Regions from separate parts of the Clostridium sp. M62/1 genome, predicted to be linked through region 1. Evidence: predicted binding sites of a transcription regulator. Region 1 holds the regulator's gene; each other region holds the start of a gene.
What was found. The regulator LexA, encoded in region 1, represses DNA repair genes until DNA is damaged. The targets are predictions, from matches to a motif close to CNAACANNTGTTNG.
Positions count from the first base shown of each region.

Region 2: recA (recombinase RecA) is a predicted target of LexA. The motif match lies at 2,832-2,845, and genes of this name have one in related genera.
Region 3: LK436_RS01460 (DUF6560 family protein) is a predicted target of LexA. The motif match lies at 4,501-4,514, and genes of this name have one in related genera.

Region 1 covers NZ_CP085988.1:2,282,616-2,288,242, forward strand. Annotated here, with positions in the region: gene LK436_RS10650 (IS256 family transposase) at 1-552, shown strand, start outside; gene LK436_RS10655 (LysM peptidoglycan-binding domain-containing protein) at 986-1,342, opposite strand; gene lexA (transcriptional repressor LexA) at 1,576-2,193, shown strand; gene rsfS (ribosome silencing factor) at 2,335-2,688, opposite strand; gene yqeK (bis(5'-nucleosyl)-tetraphosphatase (symmetrical) YqeK) at 2,693-3,277, opposite strand; gene nadD (nicotinate-nucleotide adenylyltransferase) at 3,334-3,954, opposite strand; gene yhbY (ribosome assembly RNA-binding protein YhbY) at 3,990-4,283, opposite strand; gene obgE (GTPase ObgE) at 4,412-5,627, opposite strand, start outside.
Region 2 covers NZ_CP085988.1:1,515,628-1,521,254, forward strand. Annotated here, with positions in the region: gene LK436_RS07350 (potassium channel family protein) at 1-385, opposite strand, end outside; gene LK436_RS07355 (TrkH family potassium uptake protein) at 415-1,761, opposite strand; gene recA (recombinase RecA) at 2,870-3,955, shown strand; gene LK436_RS07365 (regulatory protein RecX) at 4,043-4,651, shown strand; gene rny (ribonuclease Y) at 4,838-5,627, shown strand, end outside.
Region 3 covers NZ_CP085988.1:267,440-273,066, reverse strand. Annotated here, with positions in the region: gene LK436_RS01480 (hypothetical protein) at 1-295, opposite strand, end outside; gene LK436_RS01475 (DUF5104 domain-containing protein) at 569-1,078, opposite strand; gene LK436_RS01470 (hypothetical protein) at 1,246-2,781, opposite strand; gene LK436_RS01465 (hypothetical protein) at 2,866-3,615, opposite strand; gene LK436_RS01460 (DUF6560 family protein) at 3,903-4,472, opposite strand; gene LK436_RS01455 (hypothetical protein) at 4,737-5,027, opposite strand; gene LK436_RS01450 (hypothetical protein) at 5,005-5,253, opposite strand; gene LK436_RS01445 (TnpV protein) at 5,363-5,627, opposite strand, start outside.

The DNA of each region.
Region 1 (5,627 bases):
AACCGCGGCGTGCAGGATGTCCTGTTTTTCTGTGTGGACGGACTGCCGGGATTTAAGGACGCGATCCAGGCCGTATACCCGCAGGCACAGATCCAGCGGTGCGTCATCCACATGCTGCGCAATTCCTTCAAGTATGTGAATTACAATGACCTTAAGAAATTTTCCTCTGATTTCAAAGCGGTCTATAATGCCCCGACAGAGGCAGCAGCCCTGGCAGAGCTGGAGGCAGTGAAGGAAAAATGGGGAAAGAAGTACCCATACGCGGTCAGTAACTGGGAAAACAACTGGGAGGATGTCAGTTCTTTTTTCCAGTTTTCAGGGGACATCCGCCGGATCATGTATACCACAAACATCATAGAAGGGCTGAACCGCCAGTACCGGAAGGTAACAAAAACAAAGAGTGTATTCCCGAGCGACAGCGCGCTGGAGAAAATTCTGTATCTGGCGAGCGGAAATGTGACAAAGAAATGGACGCAGAGATACCGGAACTGGGACCAGGTGCTCAGCCAGCTGATTCTTCTGTATCCGGAACGTCTTACACCGTATCTGTAAAGGAAGAAAAAGCAATAAAAGCCGGGACAGCGTTTTATAGGCATAAGCAGCTGTTCCGGCTCTGTTATACAGACATTTACAGTATAGCCGGGAAAGCCCGTTTTAAACCTGAAGTACGGGAAATGGCTTTGGCTTCTGTAAATGTCTAATCAGCATGTAAAAATTTAAAAAGCATGTATAAAAGAAAGCGGGCAGGAAATACTATAACCAGAAAGATAAATTCGACAAAAGATACGGCTGCAAAAGCCGACAAAAACCACTACATATCGAATTCTTATCTGGAAGGTTTCATTCCCATAGACACAGAATATTTTACAGCCTCCGTCGGAATTTTCCCAGGGCTTCTGAAAAAGGGAATACAGTACAGCCTGTTTGATGGGTAATCTGCTTTGGCAGCTCTCAGCAGGCTGTCTTCCGGTTATTTTCTGTTCTTCTATTTCAGCTCTAAATCATAGTAGTAAACGGTCAGATAGTTCCCCGCGTGTATGGTATCATCTGAGAGGGAGTTCATCTGTCTTAAATCATGGACGTACTCTGCTGTACTTTTTCCCGAATGTGTTTTATAGCTTTCTGCTATGCTCCAAAGGCTGTCTCCCTCCTGGATTCGGATGCTGGTGTAGTATTTGTGATAGGGACTGGTCTTTTCCTGCGCCTGAGAGTGGAGCAGATTCATTCCGGTAAAAAATGCGCAGATAAGCAGAACGGCGAGGACCGCCACTGCTGTTCTTCTACTGAATACGGAATCTTTCTGTACCTTTGAAATGTTTTGTCTTCTGCTCTGACCTTTCATAAAAATAATCTCCTTTATCCTGTGTGTTTCACCTAAACAGCAGATACACAAAGGGAACTTATGTTCCCGAACACGTGTTCTTTCTTGTAACTGTATTATATTACCCGAACATGCGTTTGTCAATGGGATTTAAAAAAATCGAACAAAAGTTTGCTTTTTTTAAAGATTTATGCTAATATAGTATTATCAGGGGCAGAATACTCTTTTTGCCAATACCTACGGGAGGTTTTACTATGTCACAGGAGAAAATTACACCAAAACAGCAGGAAATTTTAGAATATATTAAAGAAACGATTTTAAAGAAGGGATATCCGCCGGCTGTGCGAGAGATCTGTGAGGCTGTCAAGCTCAAATCCACATCATCCGTTCACTCCCATCTGGAAACTCTTGAGAAGAACGGATATATCCGCCGCGATCCCACGAAACCGAGGACCATTGAAATCATCGATGACTGCTTCAACCTTGCCCGCCGAGAGGTTGTGAATGTGCCGCTGATCGGCACAGTAGCTGCCGGAACTCCTCTTCTGGCACAGGAAAATATCGAAACTTACTTTCCAATCCCGTCAGAGCTTCTCCCCAATAAAGAAATTTTTATGCTCAAAGTAAAGGGCGACAGTATGATCGAGGCAGGAATTTTTAACGGGGATCAGATTCTTGTGGAAAAGACGAATACAGCCGAAAACGGGGAAATTGTGGTAGCTCTGCTGGATGATTCCGCCACAGTGAAACGCTTCTACCGGGAGGACGGCTACTATAGACTGCAGCCTGAAAATGCTTCTATGGAGCCTATTTTTGTGGATGAGGTTCAGATTCTCGGAAAAGTGATTGGGCTGTTCAGAATGATGATGTAATAGATTTGGACCAATAGAACTGCACAAACGGAATTATGAAACTGCGCAAACGAAATTGCATGCATCGGACTGCATACATCTCAGAGGCCCGGAATGAAAACAGCCGTGTTTTCATTCCGGGCCTCTGCATTTCCGGTATTCTTACAGTTCGTCAACGCTTTCGAGCATTTTCCCATCCCGCCAGATTCTCTCCAGATCATAGAAAAGGCGATCCTCCCGTGAGAAAATGTGGACGATAATATCGCCGTAATCCATCAGAATCCAGTTAGCCGTGCTGTAGCCCTCTATCTGGCGCGGTTCAAAACCAGCCTTAAACAGCTCTTCCTCCACGTTGTCCGCCATGGCCTGAACCTGGCTGACATTGGAGCCACCGGCGATAATAAAATAGTCAGCCAGAATGGAAACGCCCTGGATGTCGATAATCTTTACGTCCTCACCCTTCTTATCTTCAAGAGCCTTTACGGCCAGCTTTACCATATCTTTTGATTGACTCATCTGTTTATTTACTCTCCTCTTTCTTCTCTTTATAATAATGATACGCTTTCTGTGTCATTGTGTCCGTATAAGAGCCGGATGATTCGAGATAATGAAGCGTTCCCTCCATTATCTGAAACAGTGCCTCGTCCAGATCTTCAAAGGCGAGACGGCGAATTTCGGGAAGTGCCTCCACCTTGTTCCGGCGCGGCTCGATGTAGTCTGCAATATATAAAATTTTGTCCAACAGGCTCATCTCAGGTTTTCCTGTAGTGTGACAGGCAATGGCACTCAAAATCTCCGGATCTGTCACCCCATATCTGTGCTCTGCCAGAAAAGCCCCGAGCTTTGCATGGATAACGGAAGGGGCCTGAAGCTCTCCCTCTGTCAGTTCAAGGCCGTATTTTCTGCATTTTTCTATGATCGCAGTGTTGTCGTAGCATTTTGCACAGTCGTGGAGAATCCCTGCCAGCTCTGCCCGGTCCAGATCAAAGCCGTATTTCATGGCAAGAGCCATGCAGGTAAAAGAAACGCTCAGGGAATGCTCATACCTTCCAGGCTTCAGTCTGGATGCCAGATCCTCCCGGATGCTTAAAATTTTACTGTTCATATTCGGCGCCCCCTTCAGTATAGACAGTGAGGAATGTCTCACCGTTTCGGCTGTCGTCACTGTCTTTCATCGAGATATAAATTTTTCTGTCTGATAAACTGCTCCACAGGTTCCGGGATATAGGCGGAGACAGATTCTCCGCGGCGTATCATAGCGCGCAGATGCTCTGACGACACATTCATCCTCCTGGAGTGGAGCCGGCAGATCCTCGCATCGTATTTTGCGGAAAGGTACCGGATCTGGCTGTCCAGAGGCTGATCGTCGTGACCGCAGGAGCGGTCTGCAGCTAAAATGACGGCGAGCTTCATCACAAGCTCTGGATGATACCATTTTTCTATGTCAAAGATGGAATCTGCTCCCACAATAAAATAAAACTCTGTGTCGGGATACTCTTCTTTCAGAAGGCGGAGGGTGTCAGCCGTATAGGTGTTTCCATCCTTTCTGCGAAGCTCGAAATCGGAGCAGGAAAAAAACGGCGTGCGCTCCACTGCCAGATTCACCATTTCAAGGCGCAGGGCAGCAGGAGTGATCCCGTGATCTTTTTTGTGGGGCGGCTGTCTGGACGGCATATACCAGACACAGTCCAGATCATATTCTTCATATGCCTGCTTCCCAAGCATCAGATGGCCTGAATGGATGGGATCAAAGGTTCCGCCCATAATACCTATCTTCTTCACTTTCAGTCAGGCCTCCCTTCCCGGACAGTTCAGCCTTACGGAAGAACGATCTTTCTCTTTTTTTCATCCTTAGCTGGCTTATAGAGAACGATTTTCTTTCCGATTACCTGAACCACCTCAGAATGAGTGCGCTCAGCCAGCACGGCGGCAACGGATTTTCCATCGTCCAGACAGTTTTTAAGAATGCTCAGCTTAATCAGTTCTCTCGCCTCCAGGGCCTCTGCCACTGCAGCGGTGAGCTCAGGAGTTACACTGGATTTTCCAATCTGGAAAATCGGATCTATTGTCATAGCCAGCCCTTTTAAATAGGCTCTCTGTTTACTTGTCATATCTATTCCCCTATCAGCCGGCAGCGGCATCGCAGGACGGAAGATCCTCCTGCCGCCGCGGCTGTCTCTGTATATCACATAATTTCTTTAACGGTTCTTTATAGAAGTTCCATTTACGAATATTGTCTCTATTTATAATAATCAAATTCCAGGCCGTACATGCGGACTGTATCGCCCTCCTCGATGCCGGCCTCCTCAAGCTCTGCCAGAATACCGGAGTCCTTCAGGAATTTCTGGAAGAACTGGAAGCCCTTCTCGGAGTCCAGGTTTGTATATCCCAGCATCTTCTCAATCTTCGGCCCCTCAACCACATAGACGCCGTCCTCATTCTTCTCAACGGTGTACGGCAGATTTTCAGCCTGATACTGGTATTCAAACTCTTTTTCAAAAATAACAGGGGCCTGATCCACTGTTTTCAGCAGCTCGTTTACGTGGTAGAGAAGCTCCTTCACGCCCTGGCCGCTGACAGCAGAGATGGCAAATACCTGGATTCCCTCCGGCTCAAAGGCCTTTTTCAGGCGCTCTACGGGGTTCTCCTCCCCGCTTTCCGGATCCACGTAGATGGCGTCAATCTTATTGGCGGCGATGACCTGCGGACGCTTCAGAAGCTCCGGATTATAGGCCCGCAGCTCTTCGTTGATAGCCTTAATATCGGCCACCGGATCCCTTCCTTCTGTGGACGCGGCGTCCACCACATGGACGAGAACCTTTGTCCTCTCAATATGCTTTAAGAAAGAGTAGCCAAGGCCCACGCCCTGGGAGGCTCCCTCAATAAGCCCCGGAATGTCAGCCATCACAAAGCCCTGCCCCTCACTTAAGTCCACAACTCCCAGGTGGGGGTTCAGGGTTGTGAAGTGGTAGTTTGCAATTTTGGGTCTGGCGTTGGATACACGGGAGAGAAGGGTGGATTTTCCCACATTGGGGAAGCCCACAAGTCCCACGTCGGCGATCACCTTTAATTCAAGCTGAACCCAGAGCTCCTGGGCCGGCTGTCCCGGCTGAGCATATTTGGGAACCTGCATGGTAGACGTGGCAAAATGCATATTGCCAAGGCCGCCCTTTCCGCCCTTTAAGATCACTTCCCGCCGGTTGTCGCCGGACATATCGGCGATCACCTTTCCGGACTCAAAATCCTTGATTACAGTTCCTTCGGGAACCTTGATGATTATATCCTCACCGTCTGCTCCATGGCAGCGGCGTTTCCCGCCCGGCTCACCGTCCTGTGCCGCATACTTGCGGACATGGCGGAAGTCTGTCAGCGTGTTGAGACCGTCGTCAACCTCGAAGATTACGTCTCCGCCTCTTCCGCCGTCTCCGCCGTCAGGGCCACCGGCAGCCACATAC
Region 2 (5,627 bases), 770 kb from region 1:
CGGCAGAGTGAATGGCCATTTCCTTTTCCGGATAGACTACCTGATCGGCGCCGTTTCTGAGGAGAAATTTCGCGTGGATATCCCGGTTTGCACGGGAGAGGACAAACTTGGCTCCCAGATCTTTTAAGAGGGCTGTGGTTTCCAGGGAACTCTGGAAATTATCGCCGATAGCCACCACGCAGAGATCAAAGTTTCTGACCCCGATGGAGGCCATATACTGCTCATTGGTACAGTCGCCGATCTGCGCGCTGGTGACATAGGGGAGGATCGCATTGATGCGCTCCTCAGAGATGTCGATAGCCATTACCTCATGTTTAAGTTCATAGAGCTTCATTGCCATTGTGGCGCCGAAGCGGCCGAGGCCGATTAACAAAATAGACTTCATATCATAATCCTCCATTTATTACCTGTCTGTCACCCCACAGTGATGCGTTCCTGGGGCAGATGGACTGGAAATTTTCTGTGATTGGTAAGAGCGTACAGCATGGTGAGACCGCCCACACGGCCCAGATACATCAGAAGGATCAGTATAATTTTAGAAAAAATTCCAAGATCCTCTGTGATTCCAAGGGACAGCCCGACAGTCGCAATGGCGGAGGCTGCCTCAAAGGAGGACTCCATCATGGAAACTCCGTCAGCCCGGGTAATCAGAAAGCTGGCTGACAGAAACAGGAACAGATAGAGTACCAGAATCGCAATCGCATTCCTCAGGATATCATAGGGGACTCTGCGCTTATAACAGTGGATGTCCTCCTGATTCTGAAATACAGAGAGAATGCACAGAACCGCCAGGGCGAAAGTGGTCGTTTTAATACCTCCTGCTGTGGAGCCCGGAGAACCGCCGATGATCATTAAAATAATCGTCGCAAGCTGGCTCTGAGTGGAAAGCTGATCCAGAGGAACCGTGTTGAAACCGGCCGTTCTGGGTGTTACTGACTGGAAAATTGACGAATAAATCCGATCAGCAAGCGTGTAGCCTTCCCACCGCTGCGGCGTGAACTCAAACAGGAAGAAGAGAACCGCCGGTATCAGAATCAGCAGAAAGGTGGTAGTGAGAACGATCTTTGTCTGCAGCCTGTAGAACTTGTAGGACTGCCTGTGTTTGTAAATATCGTCCCAGACGAAGAAACCGATGCCGCCGATGACAATCAGAGCCATGACAGGGATGGTGATAAAAGGATTTGTCCGGTAGCTGGTCAGGGAGGAGTAAGGGCCTGAAGTACCTCCCATCAGATCAAAGCCTGCGTTGCAGAAGGCCGATATGGAGTGGAAGACAGAGTACCAGATTCCCCTGACAATGCCAAACTGAGGACAGAACTGAACAGCCATCACGAGAGCCCCCAGAAGCTCAAAAAGGATAGTGCATTTGACTATGAAACGGGTCATCCTGACAATACCGCCTACCTGCGGGGCAGAGATGGACTCCTGCATGACAAAACGCTGCTTCAGACCGATCTTCCTTCCCGACAGAATGGTGATGGCAATGGCCAGAGTCACAACTCCCATTCCTCCGATCTGAATCAGCAGAAGAATCACGGCCTGCCCGAATACAGACCAGTAGGTGGAGGTGTCATGGACGACGAGACCTGTCACGCAGGTTGCCGATGTGGCTGTAAAAACAGCGTCGATGAAGGGAGTCATTTCCCCGCTTCTCGATGAGAACGGAAGCGACAGCAAAATACCGCCGCACAGGATAATCAGAAAAAATCCGCCTAGAATAATTTTAGCCGGGGTCAGTGCCCAAACCTTATTGCTTAACATTGCCGGAACTCCTTAGTATTATTTATAGTAAGCATGTGTCCGATACGTCAAATCCTCTGTGCGTTCAGACAATAAATTGTATCTGCAAATCCAGATAATCATAACGATTATATATAGAACATCAGGGAATGTCAACAAAACAAAAGAGAACATCCGTTAAAAGCCTGCTACAATTTGCAGACAGTCCGGCAGTACAGAAAAACAGGCATTAAAACTGCAAAAATTACAAAACCGCAGGCTCCCTTCTGGACACCAGACAGCTCGGCATGGTATAATGACTGCAGAGCGGGCATTATACCTGCGCATACCGGTTTCAGCATGTACTGCTGAAAGCCGGGCGCTAAATTCCGCCGGAGGCTGCCATATCCGAAGGATATGGTATAATGACTGCAGAGCGGGCATTATACCTGCGCATACCGGTTTCAGCATGTACTGCTGAAAGCCGGGCGCTAAATTCCGCCGGAGGCTGCCATATCCGAAGGATATGGTATAATGACTGCAGAGCGGGCATTATACCTGCGCCGAGCCGCTGGCGCCCGAAGGGAGCCAAAATACCACTGCAGCGAGTGCGCATCCCTCGGAGAGTATAGCATATCCGAAGGATATGGTATAATGACTGCAGAGCGGGCATTATACCTGCGCATACCGGTTTCAGCATGTACTGCTGAAAGCCGGGCGCTAAATTCCGCCGGAGGCTGGTATATCCGAAGGATATGGTATAATGACTGCAGAGCAGAAGCCAGAGATTTCTTTCGCCAGCCGGTTCCGGCTGCGTATCTTTCAATTTCAATCCAAAGGCCGAATTCCGGCAGAATTTCAGATTCAGTTTTATATGTTTCCGTTTTACGCCTATCCCGGCTGTGACAAGCGGAAAAAGAAAAGATATATACGAGAGCAGAGATACGGAAAGAGACGGCTGCTGCGGGCAGAAGGGGCCGGAAAGGAGGGAAAACGGGACGAGCAGATCCGATGGAGAGGGAGATAGCCTGCCGCGGCAGAATCTGGGGGAAATTCTTAAAATAACAGTTGACATTTCAGTTTGCCTATAATATGATAGGTATAGCGAGAACAGAACATTTGTTCGTATTTTGGAGATATGGAGGAGAATATGGATAGAGATGAAAAACTGAAGGCGCTCGACGCCGCGCTGACGCAGATAGAGAAGGCATATGGAAAGGGCTCCGTTATGAAGCTGGGCGACTCAGGAGCCAATATGAATATTGAGACAGTTCCCACCGGCTCCCTGAGCCTTGACATTGCCCTGGGACTTGGAGGCGTTCCCAGAGGGCGTATCATAGAGGTATACGGACCTGAGTCCAGCGGTAAGACGACGGTAGCTCTCCATATGGTTGCCGAGGTTCAGAAGAGGGGCGGAATCGCCGGTTTTATCGATGCCGAGCATGCCCTGGATCCGGTCTATGCGAAGAATATCGGCGTCGATATAGATAATCTCTACATCTCACAGCCGGACAACGGCGAGCAGGCTCTCGAGATCACCGAGACCATGGTGCGCTCAGGAGCTGTCGATATTGTCATCGTGGACTCTGTGGCAGCCCTCGTCCCGAAGGCGGAAATTGATGGGGAGATGGGAGATTCTCACGTGGGACTTCAGGCCAGGCTCATGTCCCAGGCGCTGAGAAAGCTGACTGCCATTATCAGCAAATCCAACTGTATCGTGATCTTTATCAACCAGCTCCGAGAGAAGGTAGGTGTTATGTTCGGAAATCCGGAAACCACCACAGGAGGACGGGCGCTGAAGTTTTATGCATCTGTCCGCATGGATGTAAGAAGGATCGAAACCCTCAAGCAGGGCGGTGAGATGGTGGGAAACCGCGTCCGCATCAAGGTAGTGAAAAACAAGATCGCCCCTCCGTTTAAGGAGGCAGAATTCGACATCATGTTCGGAAAGGGAATTTCCAAGGAGGGAGATATACTGGATCTGGCAGCCAAGGAGAATATTGTGGAGAAGAGCGGAGCCTGGTACGCATACAATGGAAGCAAGATTGGACAGGGACGCGAGAACGCAAAGAATTTCCTTCAGGCAAACCAGGAGCTGTGCCAGGAGATAGAGGCCAAGGTGAGGGCCAAGTACGGTCTGGACGGAGCTGCTGCCGATGAAGGCTCAGCGGAGCGTGAGGCTGATGCACAGGAGCCAAAGCTGGCCATGCCTGATCTGGGAGACGAGCAGGAGTAGGATGGGAGTCAGGCAAAGGGCAGAAGGGACGGAGAAACGGGCCGTCTGCTTCTGAGGTGCCTGCCCGGACAGAAAACGTAGAAGAGAATGAAGGTTGACAAGATAGAACCCATAGACAGGCGCAGGAGCAAGGTTTTTCTGGATGGAGAGTTTGCTTTTGCCCTGTACAGCGGGGAGCTCAGACACTACCGCATAGAGGAGGGAGGAGAGCTTTCCTGCGAGCAGTATGAAGCGATTCTTAGAGAGATTGTATTTAAAAGAGCCAGAGAGAGGGCTGTCTACTGGCTGAAATGTTCAGCCAGGACAGAGGAGGAGCTTCGCAGAAAGCTGCGGGATGGCCATTATCCTGAGCGGGCAGTGGATCATACCATAAAGCTTCTGAAAAAGTACAGGTATATTGACGATGAGGAGTATGCCAGAAATTTTGTGGAGCTGAACGGAACGAGGAAAAGCCGGGCCGAGCTGGCTTCAGCGCTCAAAAGCAAGGGAATCAGCCGGGAGTGTGTCAGCCGCCTGCTGGAAGAAAACCCTGTGGATGAGGAGGAGCAGGTGCGAAAGCTCCTTGCAAAGCGGCGTTTTGATCCGGAAAATGCCGATCCAAAGGAAACAGCCAGACAGGTGGCGTACCTGATGCGCAGAGGCTTTTCCTATGAAACGGTGCGCAGGGTGATTGCAGAGCTCAGGGATCTGTACTGACTGTATTTTCACTATTTCTGGCACTGCGGGCAAAAAACAGAGGAGCAGAGCGCGTTTTTTTCTTTGTGAGATAGTTACGAAAAAGAGCAAACACTTCCTATTATACTTGACATAGTGTATAAAACAGTTTAAAATTGTAGTGTTGTATCGATATGTACAATGAAAACTAAATAAGGAGGTGCTCCTGTGCCACAAGTAATAATTCCGTTGATTACGGCTGTTATTGTTGCTGTTATTACTTGGTTTGTGGCTGTCAATTACCGCCAGAAGACATACGAGGCTAAGATTGGCAGTGCGGAAGAACGATCAAGGGAAATAATAGATGAAGCATTAAAGGTTGCAGAGACAAAGAAGCGAGAAGCTCTCCTTGAAGCGAAGGAAGAGTCACTGAAGACTAAGAATGAGCTTGAAAAAGAAACAAAGGAAAGAAGAGCTGAGCTTCAGCGCTATGAGCGGCGCGTACTGAGCAAGGAAGAAAATCTGGACAAGAAATCAGAAGCGATTGAGAAACGTGAAGCAGGGCTTAACGCCAAAGAGGAAGCTCTGAGGAAGAGAACCACAGAGGTTGAGGAACTCTACGAGAAGGGAATGCAGGAGCTGGAGAAAATTTCCGGTCTTACATCCGAGCAGGCGAAGGAATATCTTCTGAAATCCGTGGAGGAGGATGTAAAGCACGACACGGCCAAGCTCATCAAGGAGATGGAGGCAAAGGCCAAGGAGGAAGCCGATAAGAAGGCCAAGGATTACGTGGTAACGGCAATCCAGCGCTGTGCGGCTGACCATGTGGCCGAGACGACAGTATCCGTTGTCCAGCTTCCAAACGATGAGATGAAGGGACGAATCATCGGACGTGAGGGACGCAATATCCGGACCCTTGAGACGCTGACGGGCGTGGAACTGATCATTGACGATACGCCGGAGGCGGTTGTCCTTTCCGGCTTTGACCCAATCCGCAGGGAAGTTGCCAGAATTGCTC
Region 3 (5,627 bases), 1.9 Mb from region 1:
GTTCAGTTACATATCCTTCTGCATAACTATACTGTTTGTTTATGATGTAAGGCATATCTAAAACAAAATCTTTCAAATATAAGATTAAAAGAATAGCTACTATAACAAGAATGGTATTAGCCAATCGAAGAAATATTATATCATTTTTTCCAGTATATTCTTTTTTTATCGCTTCTTTATCAAAAAATATCGAATAGATAAGTTTTCTTTTTTTAATTAGATAGATAATGCAAGCAATTAACGCTATAACAAATAATGAAACTCTTATAAACAATCTAAATATAGCAAAATCCATAATATCATCCCCTTAAACTTCAAGTTTGTTGCTTACATTATACTTCATCAACCTAAAGAATGGAAGATTTTTTCTTGCCTCCCAAAGCAAAAGCACCTGTCATTTTCAAAACGAAGACAGCAAGTGTCTTAGAGTTCCACATTCTATTTTGAGTGCAAAAAAGCAGGAGAACTTTTCAGATTTCCTGCTTAGTAAAGCTGTGAAGATTTAATTGTAGTCAGTTTTTCTTATACCATCCGAAATTTATACTTTAATGTTCTCTCATAACAAAAATCAATTTTGTCCTCCAACAAAAATACCGTTTGGGGGATTATCCCATATAAAATTATCCTCAGCCACTTCGCTCTCCAATGCAATTTCAATTTTATATATCCCCACATTTTGGGCATTTTCATCATCCTGACTATACATATAAAAATTCATACAATACCTTTCCTTCTCTGTCAATATGAGATACATACCATCCAATTCCGTTTTCCTTTTACCATAGTTGCTTTCACTTGATGATGCACAATCGCCCTCAAACCTTTGGATACTGCCCTCAATATAATCGAAAAAAGCAGAGATTTCAGTGTCTAAATTCTCAATGTTCTTTTTGCTTTCTTCGGAAAATAGAGATTTTAGTTTCTCTGAATCCTGTTGCTTACATGCCTCGATAATTTGTTGACACATCTTATCCGTTTCATTTTGTTCAGAGCTAAACCAGTCATTGAAATATTTGTTAGAGCAGCCTGTTAAACCGAGTATAATAATCACACTGGAAAGCAACAATACTTTTTTCATATAATTACATCCTTTACTGAATAATTGCAAAATCACTTATTGGATTAAGGTCATTACAAAAAATTTCTTACTATCATTATACTTCATCAACCTAAAGAATGGAAGATATTTTCTTACTCCCTAAAGCAAAAGCACCTGTCATTTTCAAAGTGAAAACAGCAAGTGCTTTAGAGTTCCATATCCTGTTTTTTGCTTTTTGCCTGATCCGTCCGGCTGACTTCACGCTCTGCTATTTCTTTCTTTTTGCGGCTCAACTGCTCTATAATGGAACTTTTAGCTTTCTTCTTGATTTGCTCCGTTCCGGCTTTTTTGACCTCCGGTTTCATCAGCGTGGTTTGGATTTTCTGAATGGTTGATTTCATAGCGTTTGTGATTCTGGCAATCACGCCATCCAATCGTTTCACTGCATACTCAACTTCTTTCTTTGAAGCCTTACGCTCAGGGGAGAGAACCCACGCTTTAGACTGCTCCACCAGCTTAATATCCTCCTTGTGCGTTTCCAGTTTTACAGTATCAGCAACGACCTCAACCGCCTTGTCATAGGCAATATCGGCAACCTCGTCCACCAGAGCTTCCACATCTTCAATCTTCATCGTGAGTTCTTCCAACTTTTGCTCCTGTGCTGCCAGTTGCTCCTTTTGCTTGAAAAGAATATAGTCCTGTTTTTCCAGATAAGCACGACCACCATATTCGGGTTCTTCTTCCAGTTGTAAGCCATGCTTTTTCGCCACATCGAACAGCAACACTCGGCAGGCTGAATCGAAAGTCATCTTGCGGTTATTTTTTCTTCCGACAGGCTTCTCCGGTTCCGGCAGTTCAAATCCCAGTGCTTCCAAAGCCTTTTCCTGTTGTGGGGCAATCTCCCCATATTGATTTTCACAGTCGAACACATGACGCTCGTGAATATGAGGGGTGCTTTCATCCAAGTGCAGCGCCCAATTCAGGATATGGACATGAGAGCCGAAACGCTCATTTACGATTTCCATAAATTCTGTGACAATCTCAATGAGCAGTTCCGGTGGAACATGATTATCAAGTGTTCCAATCTGATAGACCGTTTCCTCTGGACAGGTCTTTTTGCTTTTGAGCAAATCACCGGTTTCCTTATTCCTTTCAGGGTGTCGGTTCTTCACATTTCTTTCGTTCTGTCCGGTTACAAAATCACGATACCGCTGACGATAAAAAAGCTGTTCCACATCTTCAAAAGTGGCAGACAGCTCATTTTCCTTATCGGGATTTTTGAAATTGCGGAAGCCATTGTAACAGTCCCAATAGAGATTTTGTTTGGCTCGTTCTTCGTCAATGTGTTCGCTGTTGGCAATGTCAAAACTGCGGTCATTGTGCTTCGGATTATAAACGCCATTCTTTCCAGCTCGTCCATTGTGCCTTGTTAATTTCACATGAGTTCCTCCTTTTCTTTTTGATTTCCCCGACAGGGGAGAAGGGCAGCGAAGCTGATTCCTTGCGGCTTTCTGCGTCAAGTAATACCCAGTACTAAGTGGCGAAACGCCACTTAACTGGGCAAGGCTGCCGCCCTTGACCTGCACAGGGGTATTGCATTCCCTGTACCCATGCACAAAGGGTTGCACCCTCTGTACTCCCGCCCGAACAAACTGACTTCGCCCCGTCTCAAGCTCTGTCAGTTCCTTCGGTTTTGCAAAACAGTCCACCGGACTATTTTGCAAAAAGAAAAACCGACGCATGATCGCTTTACGCTCAATACATCGGTTTCTTCATCTGACCTTAACGGTCATATTCAGTTGTGGCAGATTAGCCAATTTGAAAAATTATTCTGGCACATCTACTGAGTAGCTCAGACAATCGCCTCTTTTATTGCTTTCCAAATCGTTATAATACCACATATACATCGTTCTACCATATTCTTCATATTCTATAATTCCATCTGGCTTTTGACCCTCTACTTCTAATGAGTAAATTTCTTTATCATGTGCATAGCCAAAAACGAATCTGGTATCTGGATAATTTGGATTTAAGTCTTGTTGAATATCACTTATTGTTAAAGATAAATGGATAAATTTTTTGAAGTCTCCCCCATAAGTGGTATCTGGTGTAGTGGCAGATGGTGTGGCATTTACAAACGCATATTGTGTACTTTCATTTTCTATCTGTTTTTTGCAGCGTGCAATCACAAAACCTTGAACGGGATCGTTATCACTTCCTGCTCGATAGAAAATCGTATCATACTGTTTGCCATTCCATATATGCAATATTTCATCAACATGATTAAGAAAATCTTCTGGAGCTGATAAATCTTCATGTTCTGCTTTTAAGGGGGAATTCAAAATAGCTTCTTCGATAGAATTATAATATGTAAGTTTAGAATCGTCTTTTCCATTATCTGTCAACTTAAACTCGATATACTCATTTCCTTTGTTTTCTTCTTCCGGAACATAAGTATAACGACCATTTTCAATATGGTCATCATAATCAACAAACAGTCCAATACATATCAGCGCTGCAAAAATCAAAAAAACTATTCCTATAACGATTAGCAATATTTTCAAAAATTTTTTCATACAAAAGTCCACCTTCTTGCTTCATTTCAGTAAATTATATCATACCGATATGAACAATTCAATTTACACTCTATCAAGTAGTTTTTTTACTTACCTGTAACGCACATTTCTGCAAAATCCATAGTCCCCGATACTTTCCTCACGGGTGATATACAGTCGGAATTCTGTCAGCTCATGAAATAAGAAAAACCGACGCATGATCGCTTTACGCTCAATACATCGGTTTCTTCACCTGACCTTAACGGTCATATTCAGTTGTCTAACATCGTACTGTTATAAAATCTATGTCATTTACGATTTTTCTTATGCTGATTTGCCCAGTAAGATTTTACAGGGATTCTTCTTCTCTCTATATCCTCCATAAATTCTTCTTTGTCAATATTACTATCAATGGTAAATAATTTTTCTCCATTTACATATACACGCATAGAACCTTTCTTTCTCTCGCAATAGGTAATGTCTTCAAAGTGAAAAGTTCTCTTTCTGCCAAAAGTTGAACGCCATGTGATTTCATCTCCGTTCACTTCCAGTTTCCACATTACCATATTGACTATTCCGCTTATGCCTACTAAAAAAAATATTCCAAATATACAAATGACAAACATATCTTCTTTTTCCCTAAGACTCATAGCCGTACAACAAGCAAAAAATATTGTACCTACGATAAATGCCACGACAAGGAATTTCTCTGTTTTTATTGTATAATGCGTTCTAATTATTCCCTTTTTCTGTTCTTCCTCTCGTTCTTTAGCTCTCTTTTGTTGAAGATTTACAAGATATTTCAAAAGAAGAAGTACAACTAAATAGGGACCTATTTGTGTAATTATATTAAAACACATTCGTAAAAAATTATTCATTTTTGCCCTCCATAGTTCCAGCTATATAAAAATGATTGTTTGAAATCGAGTATTAAAAACCTCAATTTTTCATATCTCATTATACTTCATCAACTTAAAGAATGGAAGAAAAAATTTTGTGTACAGAGTTCCTGTTCAAGCCTTGTAACGCACATTTCCGCAAAATCCATAGTCCCCGATACTTTCCTCACAGGCGATAGGCAACGGTCAAAACATCAGGTCTGCACCTGACATTTTAACCGCATATCAGCCCTGATTATCACATTATCCCTGCTGGCTGTTCAGCCCATGCTTTTTCGCATATTCGCTGGCTTTCTGTCTGCGTTCCTCACTGTAAGGCGGCAGGAAACGGATAGACAGACGGGACTTTGCCAGCTCATAAGAAACACCGCCTTGAACATTGGATTTTTCCAGTCGGCAAAGGTCAGGGTACTTCTTAGCAAAAGCAGCCAACCTCTTTTTCAATCCGGCGTTGTGGGTGTAGATATTTGCCTTGTCCTCGCCCTCATTAAAGAGAACGATTGTTTCTTTCTCAATCTTCGTCAGTCTCGTCATAGCAGCCCTCCCTATGGTTTTTCAACACACGCAGCTTGCAGTAAAAGCAGCGATACCACCTTTCAACACCCTCAGCACTCAGCTTGACGGAAAGCATATAAAACAGCTTCTTCGCCACTGGATCGGGTGCAAGGGCAGCTACCATACGCAAACGCTCGACAGTTGCTTTCAGGTTCGGACAGCCAAAGGCATAAAGGGCTTCCATTTCATTCCGGTTCATCTTCATTGTGTTTTCCTCCTTAAAGTTTGATAAATGAAAAGCGACAGACACTTCATAAGGAAATACCTGTCGCTTCGTTTACGATACAAATTTGTTGGTTTTGGACTTGATAAAATCAGCAGTAAATCATTTCCTGTCTGATGATTTCTTCGGCTCGGTTACGGATAGAGTTCATGGACTGTACCCACAACATCTGATTGTCTGCTTTCATGGTTTCGGTCACGCCCTCGGCTTGTTTCATCTGCTCAATGATAAGGCTGCACCTTTCCGTTGCCTGTTCGTCCAGGTCAGCAAGGTAAGTATGCAGTTCGCCGGATAAACAGAGGGCAGAGAACCTTGTAGGGCGGTACTGCTCCAAATATGTCCTGTGCAGTCTGCCC